One region of the Pelomonas sp. SE-A7 genome, then DNA from elsewhere that is predicted to be linked to it. Evidence: predicted binding sites of a transcription regulator. Region 1 holds the regulator's gene; each other region holds the start of a gene.
What was found. Region 1 encodes sigma-54, which starts transcription at its own class of promoters, with help from an activator protein. Its sites were predicted from a motif close to TGGCANGNAANCTGCTTT; they were not measured.
Positions count from the first base shown of each region.

Region 2: the regulator sigma-54 is predicted to act here: its motif matches at 2,441-2,458, upstream of QT382_RS11100 (PEP-CTERM sorting domain-containing protein).
Region 3: the regulator sigma-54 is predicted to act here: its motif matches at 2,294-2,311, upstream of QT382_RS17725 (CmpA/NrtA family ABC transporter substrate-binding protein).

Region 1 covers NZ_JAUASW010000001.1:2,890,815-2,894,866, reverse strand. Annotated here, with positions in the region: gene QT382_RS13055 (THUMP domain-containing class I SAM-dependent RNA methyltransferase) at 1-883, opposite strand, end outside; gene QT382_RS13050 (RNA polymerase factor sigma-54) at 939-2,444, opposite strand; gene lptB (LPS export ABC transporter ATP-binding protein) at 2,466-3,221, opposite strand; gene lptA (lipopolysaccharide transport periplasmic protein LptA) at 3,236-3,865, opposite strand; gene QT382_RS13035 (thiol:disulfide interchange protein DsbA/DsbL) at 3,945-4,052, opposite strand, start outside.
Region 2 covers NZ_JAUASW010000001.1:2,441,652-2,445,703, forward strand. Annotated here, with positions in the region: gene QT382_RS11090 (hypothetical protein) at 1-802, shown strand, start outside; gene QT382_RS11095 (SOS response-associated peptidase) at 873-1,697, shown strand; gene QT382_RS11100 (PEP-CTERM sorting domain-containing protein) at 1,776-2,339, opposite strand; gene QT382_RS11105 (PEP-CTERM sorting domain-containing protein) at 2,743-3,468, shown strand; gene QT382_RS21070 (ATP-binding protein) at 3,611-4,015, opposite strand.
Region 3 covers NZ_JAUASW010000002.1:825,114-829,165, forward strand. Annotated here, with positions in the region: gene ntrB (nitrate ABC transporter permease) at 1-878, opposite strand, end outside; gene QT382_RS17725 (CmpA/NrtA family ABC transporter substrate-binding protein) at 889-2,109, opposite strand; gene QT382_RS17730 (ANTAR domain-containing response regulator) at 2,402-3,013, opposite strand; gene QT382_RS17735 (FKBP-type peptidyl-prolyl cis-trans isomerase) at 3,059-3,463, opposite strand; gene QT382_RS17740 (TRAP transporter large permease) at 3,565-4,052, opposite strand, start outside.

The DNA.
Region 1 (4,052 bases):
TGAACTGGATGTACTGGGCCACGCCGGCCCGCTCGGCATTGCGGCGGGCGAAGTCGACCATGCGGAAGGCCACGTCGCTGGCGTAGATGGGCACGGCCGGCGCATGGATGCGTTCCTTTGCGGCCTGCTTCATCTCGGCCCAGCGGGCGCGCAGCGCGGCGAAGGGCTTCTGGCGTTCGAAGGCGAAGCGGCGCTGCAGGCCGGGGGCGATGCCGCAGGCGATCTGGGCCGCCTCGATGGGAATGGTGCCGGAGCCGCAGCAGGGGTCGTGCAGGGCGCCGCCGGTCTCGGCCGTGCCCTGCCAGCCGGCCGCCGCCAGCATGGCGGCGGCCAGCGTCTCTTTCAGCGGGGCATCGCCCTTGTCCAGGCGCCAGCCGCGCTTGAACAGCGGCGCGCCCGAGGTGTCCACGTAGAGCGCGGCGCGCTCTTCACTCAGGTGCAGCACCACGGGCAGGTCGGGCTCGCGGGTGTCCACGCTGGGCCGCTCGCCGGTCGCGTCGCGGATCGTGTCGCAGATCGCGTCCTTGATGCGCAGCGTGGCGAAATTGAGGCTGCGCAGCGGCGAGCGCTGGGCCGTGGTGTCGATCTTGATGGTCTCGCTGGGGCCTATCCAGCGCGTCCAGTCGACCTTGCGGGCCAGGGCATAGAGGTCGTCCTCATGCCGGTAGCCGCCCTCGATCAGCTCGACCAGCACCCGCTGGGCCAGGCGGCTTTCCAGGTTGATGCTCAGCACCACCTCGGCCGGCGCCTTGTGCACGGCCACGCCGCCGCGCAGCGGCTCCAGCAGGCCGCGCGGGAACAGGGCGCGCAGCTCGGCCTCCAGCAGCGGTTCGACACCGCCGGGGCAGGAGACAAAGAGTTCTAGGGATTCGGGGCGGGACATCGGCGGGCCAGAGGAGACAAGGCAAAGAAGCGCCGATTGTCCCCCAGGCCCCGGCTCACAGCGCCTTGCGCAGATTGGCCGGCGCGATCTTCAGCGCCTCGCGGTACTTGGCCACCGTGCGGCGGGCCACCTGGATGCCCTGCTCCTCCAGCATCTCCGACAGCGAGCTGTCCGAGAGCGGCTTGTTCGGATCCTCGGCATCGACGAATTGCTTGATCAGTGCCCGTACCGCCGTGCTGGAGGCATTGCCGCCGGCCTCGGTGTTGAGGCCCGAGCCGAAAAAGTACTTGAGCTCGAAGGTGCCGTGCAGCGTAGCCATGTACTTGGCCGTGGTGACGCGCGAGATGGTGGATTCGTGCAGGCCCAGCTCGTCGGCTATTTCTCTAAGCACCAGCGGCTTCATCGCCAGCGCGCCATGCTGGAAGAAGCCCTTCTGGCGCTCGACGATGGCCTGCGAGACCCGCAGGATGGTGTCGAAGCGCTGCTGGATGTTCTTGATGAACCAGCGCGCCTCCTGCAGCTGGCCGCCGAGCGGGCTGTTACTGATGCCGCCGCGGGTCTGGCGCAGCGCCTGCGCATAGAGCTCGTTGATGCGCAGCTTGGGCGCGACCTCGGGGTTGAGCATGACCTTGAAGCCGCGGCCGCTCTTCACCACGATCACATCGGGCACGACGGCCGCCGCCTCGCCCCGCGCGAACTGCCGGCCCGGCTTGGGTTCCAGGCTCTGGATCAGGGCCTGCGCCTCGCGCAGCAGCTGCTCGTCGGCGCCGGTCAGGGCCATCAGCTTGCGCAGGTCGCGCCTGGCGAGGTGTTCAAGCAGGCTCTTGCAGATCAGGATGGCGACAACCTGCACCTGGCTGCGCGGCCGGGCGCGCAGCTGCAGCAGCAGGCATTCCGACAGGTCGCGGGCACCGACGCCGGTGGGCTCCATGCTCTGCAGCCAGCGCTGGGCCACCTTGAGCCGGTCCAGCAGCTCGTCCAGTTCCTCGGCGTCGGCCGCCTCGCCGGCCAGGGCGGCGGCGATCTCTTCCAGCGGGTCGGCCAGGTAGCCGTCCTCGTCCAGCGATTCGATCAGCACGAACAGCGCGGCGCGGTCTTCCTCGCTCAGCGACATGCCGGCCATCTGCTGCTTGAGGTGATCCTGCAGGCTGATGCCGGGCCCTTCGGACTCGGGCCGCTCGCCGTCGTCGTCGCCCGCGGGAGCGCTGCTGCCGGGGGTTTCGCGGATGCCGTCGAAGTCGTCGCCCTCGGTGCCGTTCTCCCAGTCGTCGCGCTCGGTGGTGCCGAAGTCCTCGGCCTTGATCTCGGCGCTGGTCTCGCCTTCACCGGCGGGCGAGGCATCGGGCTCGTCGGCGGCATTGCCGCGGATCTCGCTCAGCTCGGGCGCGGTGACGGCATTGCCGAACTCCTCGTCGGCCTCCAGCAGCGGGTTCTGCGCCAGCATCTGCTCCACCTCCTGGTGCAGCTCCAGCGTCGACAGCTGCAGCAGCCGGATCGACTGCTGCAACTGGGGCGTCAGCGCCAGGTGCTGACTGAGGCGGACCTGTAAGGTGGGCTTCATCTCAGTGCAGCGCCATCGGCCTTACATCCGGAAGTGTTCGCCGAGATAGACCTTGCGGACGTCGGCATTGGCGACCAGCTCGTCCGGCGTGCCTTCGGCCAGCACCTCGCCCTCGCTGATGATGTAGGCGCGGTCGCAGATGCCCAGGGTCTCGCGGACGTTGTGGTCGGTGATCAGCACGCCTATGCCGCGCGCCTTCAGGAAGCCGATGATGCGCTGGATCTCCAGCACCGCGATCGGGTCCACACCGGCGAAGGGCTCGTCCAGCAGGATGAAGCGCGGCTGCGTGGCCAGGGCGCGGGCGATCTCGACGCGCCGCCGCTCGCCACCGGACAGGGCCGGCGCCGGGCTGTCGCGCAGCTTCTCTATCGACAGCTCGTGCAAGAGGCTGTCCAGCATCTCGTTGGTGCGGGCCTTGGTCCAGGGCTTGCCGTTCTCGTCCTGCTGCAGCTCCAGCACGGCGCGGATGTTCTCCTCCACCGTCAGCTTGCGGAAGATCGAGGCTTCCTGTGGCAGGTAGGACAGGCCCAGGCGCGAGCGGCGGTGGATGGGCAGGCGCTCCAGCGCTTCGCCGTCCAGGCGGATCTCGCCGGCATCGGCGCGCACCAGGCCCACGATCATGTAGAAGCTGGTGGTCTTGCCGGCGCCGTTGGGCCCCAGCAGGCCGACGACCTCGCCGCTGTCCACGGCCAGATGCACGTTCTTGACCACGCGGCGCACGCCGTAGGTCTTCTGCAGGCCCTCGGCTTCGAGCCGGCTGGGCTGGCCGGCGGTCATGGCTTGCTCCAGGCTCATTGGGGCTTGCGCGGAGCGGTCTGCAGGGTGCTGCTGGGTTTCAGCGGCACGGCCGGGCTGCTGGCGGCCGACGCAGCGGCCTCGGCGGCGAGCCTAGGCGTGAACACATGGCGGACCCGGCCGTTGGGGCTGCGCTCATGGGCGCCGCCCTTGGTCAGGAATTCTTCCTTGCGGTTGTCGTAGACGAACTCGCTGCCCACGGTTTCCGAGAACACCTGGCCGTTGCGCAGCTGGCGCAGCACGGCATTGCCTGTGAAGCGCACGGTCTCGGCCTTGCCGTCGTAGTCGATCTGGTCGGCGAAACCCTCGATGCTCTCGCCCGGCTTGTCGCGGTCCTGCTTGAAGCTGACCTGCTCGCCCGGCTTGGCCGTGGCATTGGCCTGGAAGAAGCCGTCCGGCGTCTCGCGCAGCTGCAGCCGGTGGGCCCTGAGCAGCAGGCTGCCCTGGCTCAATTGCACATTGCCGGTGAATTCGGTCAGCTGGTTGGCCAGCTCGGCGCGGCCGCCTTCGTCATGGCTGATGCTGAGATCGCGTTCGCGGTCGCCCTTGGCGGCGCCCACGGGTGCCGCGACCAGCAGGGCGGTCAGCAGCAGCGGCAGTGCGGAAGGCAGGGCAGGAAGACGCATGGCAGGGAAGGTGCAATCGCGGCACAGAAATTGCAGGCCATTCTAGGGCCAGCCCCCGCCCCAGCCGGCGTCAAATGCGTCACAGCTTTCCGTTGCGCACGCCCTGGATCAGGGCGTTCGTGACCTGCAGCGCGCGCATGCCCATGTCCTGCTCGCTCATGCCGGCGGCGCCGACCATGGAGGGCGA
Region 2 (4,052 bases), 450 kb from region 1:
CACGATCCTGTGCTGCGCTGCTGCGCTGTTGTGCGCCTGCGGCGGTGGCGGTAGCGGCGCCGCCAGCGGTGCGCTTGCGGCCGCCCCGGGCGCCATGGCCCCGCCGGCAGTCACGTCACCCCAGCCGGGCCAGCCAGCACCGGCAGCCGTGGCGGGCACCTCGATCGTGGCCAATGTCTATCTGTATGCCGACGGCTACCCGGCGACCGACAGCTTCTTCTCGGGTCCGCCGGCCGGACTCAACGCCATGGCCTCGGTCTATGTGGGGGACTCGATGCGCGGCGGGGCGGTCATGGACGCCGAGGTGGTCGTCGACGGGAGGCGCCTGGTCTTTGACAGCGAGACGCAGGTGTATCGAGGCGCGCTCTCGGCCGACCTGGGCGCGATGGTCTCGCTTTCGGTCCGCGTCGGCAGCCAGGTCTTCACCGCCACCACCCGCCAGCTGGCCTCGCTGCCTGTGGTCACCTCACCTGCGGCGACCCACGCCGTGCCGGCCGGACAAGCGTTGACCGTCGCCTGGTCCGCTCCGACCCGGGCCGCGTCGTCCACGTCCACCAGCGAGTTCGCCTACAGCCTGTGGATCGGCGACGTCACTTCCGGCCGCCTGACCTGGATGTCGTGGGAGTCTGAAGTGGACGACGTGCTCGGGCCGACTTATGCCATCCCGGCTCGCGCCTTGACCGCCGGGCCGCACCTGCTGGGCCTGTCGGCTGCCGATTGCCGCCCGATCGCCGGCACGGTGGGCACGTCGGCGCTTTGCGCTGGCGTCGTCCGGACCGTGAGCATCGCGGCGATCCAGTGAGTGCGGGCCTCCAGCCCGCCGCAGGCGCGGGCTAGGATAGCGGCTCGCCTACGCGCCAGCCCCCGTCCGCATGTGTTCCAACTACAAGCCCGTGACCCTGCAGGATCGCCTGCTGGCCAACTTCGGCGTGGTGCGTCCGGACGAGGTCGATCCGCCCGAGATGGTGTCGCCCGGCGTCGGCGCCCCTTTCCTGATGCGGCCCGACCACAAGGCCGACCTCAAGGAGCGGGCCTGCTTTCTGGGCCGCTACGGTCTCTTGCCCGAATGGGCACAGGACCTGGCCTTCGGCCGGCACACCTACAACTGCCGCACCGAGACCATGCGGACCAAGCCGGCGTTTCGCAAGGCCTGGGCCTACGGACACCGCTGCATCGTGCCGGTCGAATGGCTGTACGAGTTCAGCTACGAGACCGGCGAGCCGGTGCGCTGGCTGATCCGGCATCGCACCGGTGAACCTCTGGGCGTGGCTGGCCTGTGGGGACTGTGGTTCGACCCGCAGGGCACCGAGGTGCTGTCATTCACCATGTTGACCGTGAATGCCGACGGCCACGGCATCTTCGGCAAGCTGCATCCTCCCGCCGACGAGAAACGCATGCCGGTGATCCTGTTCCGGTCCGATTACGACGACTGGCTGTTCGGCACGAACGAGCTGGCGGAGCGCCTGATCCGGCCCTATCCGGCCGAGCTGCTGGAATCGCAGCCCGATCCCCTGGCCTGGAAGCCGCTGGCCGAGCCCAAGTCCTGGCAGAACGAGCCGGACCTGTTCGAGGACGCCTGGCGCGATGCCGCCACCGACCCGGCGGCCCGCGCGATCAAGGCCCGCAGGAGCCGGGCCAGGCCCAAGGACCCACCGCTGCCGGACGAGCCTGGGCCGGTGACCGGCGACCTGTTCTAGGCGCGGCGCCTGGACGCCCGGGCCAAGGGCTTGACGGCGCAGGCCGCACCGAGCCGCAGGCCCGGTGCGCCGAATCGCTCAGGACTGGCGACGTCGCGCGACGGCCAGCCCAGCCAGGCCAAGGCCGACCAGCGCCAGCATGCCCGGTTCCGGCACCGACTGGTCAACGACTGCCACCTGACGAACTTCCAAGCCGTTGCCCTGGAAGAGCGCCGTCCAGCCGATCTGGGAGAACGTGTGGCTCTTGTTGTCGTAGAAATCTGCCTTGAAGCCGATGTCGAGACCGGTGAACTCGCGCGTGACACCGTCGCCGAAAAGTCGCTGGGTGATGCCGAGATGCGCGCAGCAGCTGCTGCTGTCTGCGATGGCGGCCGACCAGGCCGGACCGCTCTGCAGGCCGGTGAAGGTCAGCGAACCTTGCGAGGTGCCGAACGACGAGACGGTGTCCACGCCCAGCCATGCCTCGATGCTGCCCTGGCCGTTCCAGCGCAGCGCTTGGCCGGGCAGGAAGGAGATCGAGATCGTCACCAGATCCAGGTCGTTGACGGTCACGGCCGACACCAGGTCGGTGAAGTTCGCGGGTTGTTTCCAGGTGGTGCCGCTGATCTGGCTGTTCAGATCGAAGACCACCTTGGCGGTCACGGGTCCTGCCACGGCGGCCAACGAAGCACCGGCCATCAAAACGCTTGCAATCAAGCCTCGAATCAATCTCATGAGCACCTCAGGGCGAAAAACCCGAATCGTCAGCAATCACCGTGCCACCCAATGGAATCAAGGACATAGCTGAGGTTTCGTGCGCATCTGTAACGGAACCCGACGGCAATCGCCCAACAGGCCGCCGAAACAGGCTGAGCGGCGTCCTCAGCGAGCCCCGAGCCCGAGCCACCTGCCGGACAGATGCGTTCGGCCCCGCCGCCGGCTCTTGTCGAGGTGCTTTACATGCCGGCAGCACCGCCTTGCCGTCCGGTCTTCAAGTCCTTGAAAGCAATGGATTTTTCTTGTTGGCACCACATTTGCTTCGACCCTGGCTCGGAACCTGAGCCCCTTGCTCAACGGCAAGGGATTGCGTGTAACGACCTGGAGATCGTCCATGAACATCAAAGCCCTTCGCGCCGCAATCGCGGCGCTTGCATTGGCTGGCCTGACGGCTGGAGCGTCGGCTGGCGCCATTCGATCTGGAACCGTGATCGCGTCGTCGGCGTCGGCCTGCTGCGGTCTGGTCGCCAGCCTGCTGGTGGACCAGTCCGGCCTGTCCAGCAACTACGTCAACGGCGTGACCGACTTCGACACCTACCTGGCTTCGTCGCCGACCGCACTGGGCTCGTCGACGTGGCCGCTGTTCCCGGCAGGCTACTTTGCCTTTGCCGGTGCCGTCGTCGACATCGACTTGGGTGCTTCCTACACCCTCGCACGGCTGGCGATGTGGAACGACCACGACTACCAGGGCGTCGATGCCTTCCACCTGCTGATCTCCGACACCGCCGATTTCGCCGTCAGCAGCTCGCTGGGTGCGTTCAACGCCATGTACGGCAACAACGACAACAACTTGCTGTCCTACGACATCGGCACGCCGCATCAGGTGTTCGACCTGACGGATGCAACCGGCCGCTATGTGCGCGTCGTCTTCGATTCTGCGCACCAAGACACCTACATCAACCTCAATGAGATCGCGTTCGACACCGGCAGCGGCGAGAACCATGTGCCGGAGCCGGCCAGCCTGGCGCTGGTCGGCCTGGGCCTGGCAGGCCTGGTGGCACGCCGCCGTCGCTGAGCTCTTGTTGATCAAGACCTGAGCGCGCCTCCGCCAATGCGGGGCGCCCTTCGAGGCCGACGCCCTAGGGTTGTCGGCCTTTTGCATTCCATCGGCGACACGCTGCGCCGCTGACGGGGTCCCGCTAGGCTGGACACAGGCCTCAGGACAGTCGCAGCTCCGCCCTCAGTCCCCCGCCCTCGCGAGGCCGCAGCACCAGCGTGCCGCCCATGCGCTGCGTCAGGTCCCTGGCGATGTAGAGCCCCAGGCCCATGCCGCCGGTATGCCGGTTGCGTGAAGCCTCCACGCGGTAGAAGGGCTCGAACACCGACTCCAGCTTGTCGACCGGAATGCCCGGCCCGCGGTCTTCGATGGTGATGATGAAGCCGAGGCCACGCGGCTCGCGCTGCAAGCCCACCTCGGCACTGCCCGCATAGCGCAGCGCAGCGCATTGCCTATCAGGTTGCCCAGCACGCGACGCAAGGCCTGAGGCCGGATGGAGCGGATCAGCGCTTCGCCACCGGCCGCGCAAGTCACCTTCAGGCCCTGCTCCGCCAGGTCGTCGCACAGCGACTGCAGCAGCGCGGCCACATCGCAGGCCTGGG
Region 3 (4,052 bases), on a different contig from region 1:
TTGGCCACGAGCATCAGCAGCTGCTCCAGGGCCAGGCCGACGATGCCGATCACGAAGATGGCGATGATGATGTGCTGAACGTTGAGATTGTTCCACTCGTCCCAGACCCAGAAGCCGATGCCGACGCCGCCTGTCAGCATCTCGGCCGCCACGATCACCAGCCAGGCCGTGCCCACCGACAGGCGCACGCCGGTCAGCAGATAGGGCAGGACGGCCGGGAACAGGATGCGCGTGATCACCTTCCATTCGCTGAGCTTGAGCACGCGGGCCACGTTCAGGTAGTCCTGCGGCACACGCTGCACGCCCACCGCGGTGTTCACGACCATGGGCCAGATCGAGCAGATGAAGATGGTCCAGATCGCCGCCGGGTTGGCGCTCTTGAACACCAGCAGGCCGATCGGCAGCCAGGCCAGCGGCGACACCGGCTTCAGGAGGCTGATCAGCGGAGAGACCATGCGGCTCGCGAACTCGAAGCGGCCGATGATGAAGCCCAGCGGGATGCCCACCAGGGCCGCCAGGCCGAAGCCCAGGCCCACGCGCTGCAGCGAGTTGAGGATGTTCCAGCCTATGCCCTGGTCGTTCGGTCCCTTGCTGTAGAACGGGTCGGCAAACAGCTTGACGGCGGCATCGAAGGTTTGAACGGGCGTGGGAAAGCTGCCGCCCTTTTGCGTCAGCAGACCCCAGACGCCCACCAGCAAGGCCAGGCCGAGGATGGGTGGCAGGACGCGCATCCAGAAGGCGCGCCAGTCGATCGGCGTGCGCGGCTTCTTCGGAAGCGCGGGCGCTGCCGTGGCGGCCACGCGGGGCTTGGCGGCAGGCGCCACCGGCTCGTCGACGACGCTCACTTCGCGCGGTGAATGAAAGACTGCGGAGACCATGCTGAACTCCTCAGGCCTTGACCTTGAACGAATCGGCGTACTTGGCCGGATCCTTGCCGTCCCACACCACGCCATCTATCAGCTTGCTGGAGCGCATCGCGTCCTTGGGCACGCTGACCTTGAGCTGCGCAGCCGCCTGCCTGTAGAGATCGACCTGGTTGATCTGCTTGGCCACGCCCAGGTAGTCCGGGTGCTCCTTGATCAGGCCCCAGCGCTTGTGCTGGGTCAGGAACCACATGCCGTCCGACAGGTAGGGGAAGTTCACCGCGCCGTCGGCGAAGAACTTCATGTGGTTGGGGTCGTCCCAGGTCTTGCCCAGGCCGTTCTGGTAGCGGCCCAGGATGCGCTGGTTGATCGCGTCGGCGCTGGTGTTGACGTAGGACTTGTCGGCGATGGTGTCGGCCATCTTCAGCTTGTTCTGCAGGCCGGCATCGATCCAGCGGCTGGCCTCCATCACGGCCATGATCACGGCCCGCGCGGTGTTGGGGTACTTCTTGGCGAACTCGCCGGTCGTGCCCAGCACCTTCTCGGGATGGTCCTTCCAGATGTCCTGCGTGGTCACCGCCGTGATGCCTATGCCGTCCATGATGGCGCGGTGGCCCCAGGGCTCGCCGACGCAGTAGCCGTCCATGTTGCCGACGCGCATGTTCGCCACCATCTGCGGCGGCGGCACGGTGATGACCTTGGCGTCCTTCATGGGGTTGAGCCCGAAGCTGGCCAGCCAGTAGTACAGCCACATCGCATGGGTGCCGGTCGGGAAGGTCTGGGCGAAGGTGTATTCGCGCTTCTCCGCGCCCATCAGCTTGGCCAGCGAACCGCCGTCCACCGCGCCCTTGTCGGCCAGCTTCTTGGACAGCGTGATCGCCTGACCGTTGTTGTTCAGGGTCATCAGCACGGCCATGTCCTTCTTGGGACCGGCGATGCCAAGGTGCACGCCGTAGATCAGGCCGTAGAGCACATGGGCCATGTCCAGCTCGCCGTTGACCAGCTTGTCGCGCACGCCGGCCCAGGAAGCTTCCTTGGTCGGGATGATCTTGATGCCGTACTTCTTGTCGAAACCCAGCACCGAAGCCATCACCACCGAGGCGCAGTCGGTCAGCGGAATGAAACCGATGCGTACCTCCTCCTTCTCGGGCTTGTCCGAACCGGCGGCCCAGGCCCCGGGCATCGCCAGACTTCCCAAGGCAGCGCCGGCCGCGCCGGCCAGCAAAGTGCGGCGTTCCTCGCTCATCAGACCCTCCTTGCGGTGCGTGGGCTTCGCAGTCGTTTGATTCATGGCAGCAATCTCCAAGCAGAAAAGGACAAAGGCGTCGCGACCGCAGACAAGCCATTCAGCCTGTCTCCATCGGTCGGACGCCTTTGTCCTTGTTCGATTCCAGAGAGGCCCACGCCGTTGTGGGCCCGTCACTTTCAGTTCAGCAGAAAGCGTGCCAGCGGTTTTCGGGGAGGTTTGGCGGGGTTGGAACGGTTTGGCGCACCGTTCGCCGGCAAGGCCGCGCCAGTTTGGTGCACCGCAGCATCAATCAGGACGGACGCAGCAGCTGGTGGGCCTCGATCACGCGCTCGGCCACGGCGGCCAGCGGCTCGCCGCGGTCCATGGCCAGCTTGCGCAGGCGCTTGTAGGCTGCGTCCTCGTCCAGGCCCTGCTCGCTCATCAGGATGCCCTTGGCCTTTTCCACGCTCTTGCGGCCGGCCAGCTGGGCCTGGGCGCGGCCCAGTTCCTGGCGCAGCGCCAGGTCCTGCTCGAAGCGGGCAATCGCCACCTGCAGCACCGGCGCCAGGCGCTCCGCGCGCAGGCCGTCCACCACATAGGCACTGACCCCGGCGCGCAGCGCGCGGCGCATGGTCTCGCCGTCACCGTCCTCGGAGAACATCACCACCGGCCGCGGCAGCGTCTCGGAGACCGTGGCCAGCATCTCCACCGTGTCGCGGGTCGGCGATTCGCTGTCGACGATGACCACGTCGGGCTTCAGCCGCTGCACGCAGTCGTGGATCAGGGTGGCCTGCTCGACCACGCCCAGCACCTCGCAGCCCAGGCGGGTCAGCTCGTCGCGTATCAGCGCAATGCGGTGCGCCCCGTCGTCTATCAGCAGGACACGGAGGCTGGACGGCGGGAATTCGGGGGCATGGGACATCTTGGCCGGGGCGGCGCAAGAACTGTGCCCAGCAGCCCTTGCGCCTCAGGGCGCGACGATGGCAATCAGCTCGATCTCGAAGTTCAGCGGCGTGTTCGGCGGGATGAAGCCGCCGCCGGCGCCCTTCTCGCCATAGGCCAGGGCCGCCGGGCAATGCAGCTTGGCCTTGCCGCCGACCTTCATCAACTGCACACCCTCGGTCCAGCACTTGATCACGCGGTTGAGCGGCAGGTCCATGGGCTGGCCGCGGGCCACCGAGCTGTCGAACTCGCGGCCGTCCAGGAAGCGGCCGACGTAGTGGACCTTGACCTTGTCCGTCGCCTTGGGGCTTTCGCCGGTGCCGGCGACGATCTCCTGGTAGACCAGGCCCGAGGCCGTGGTGACCGGCTCGGCCGCCTGGGCCGAAGCGAACGCAAGAAAGGACAGACTGGCGAGGAGTAGCTGGCGCATGGACAGGGCCTGGTGGGTTTGCTTGGGTCCCGCATCATCGCACCGCCGCCCCATGAAAAAGGCCCGCCGAAGCGGGCCTGCGGACCAGGGGATGCGCCGCGCTACTTCAGCAGCAGGTGCGGCAGCCACAGCGAGATCTGCGGCACATAGGTCACCACGCCCAGGAAGACCAGCATGGTCAGCAGCCAGGGCCAGACGGCCACGGTCAGCTCCGAAATGCCCATCTTGGTGATGCCCGAGGCCACGTAGAGGTTCAGGCCCACCGGCGGATGGCACATGCCCACCTCCATGTTCACCACGATCAGGATGCCGAAGTGCACCGGGTCAATGCCCAGCTTCATCGCCACCGGGAACAGGATGGGCGCCAGGATCAGCACGATGGAGCTGGGCTCCATCACATTGCCGGCCAGCAGCAGCAGGATGTTGCAGACCAGCAGGAAGGCGATGGGCCCGAAGCCCTGGCCTATCATCCAGTCGGCCATGGCCTGCGGAATGTTCTCGCTGGTCATCAGGAAGCTGAACAGCACCGCATTGGTGATGATGTACAGCAGCATCGCGCTCATGCTGGCCGAGTCCAGCAGCACCTTGG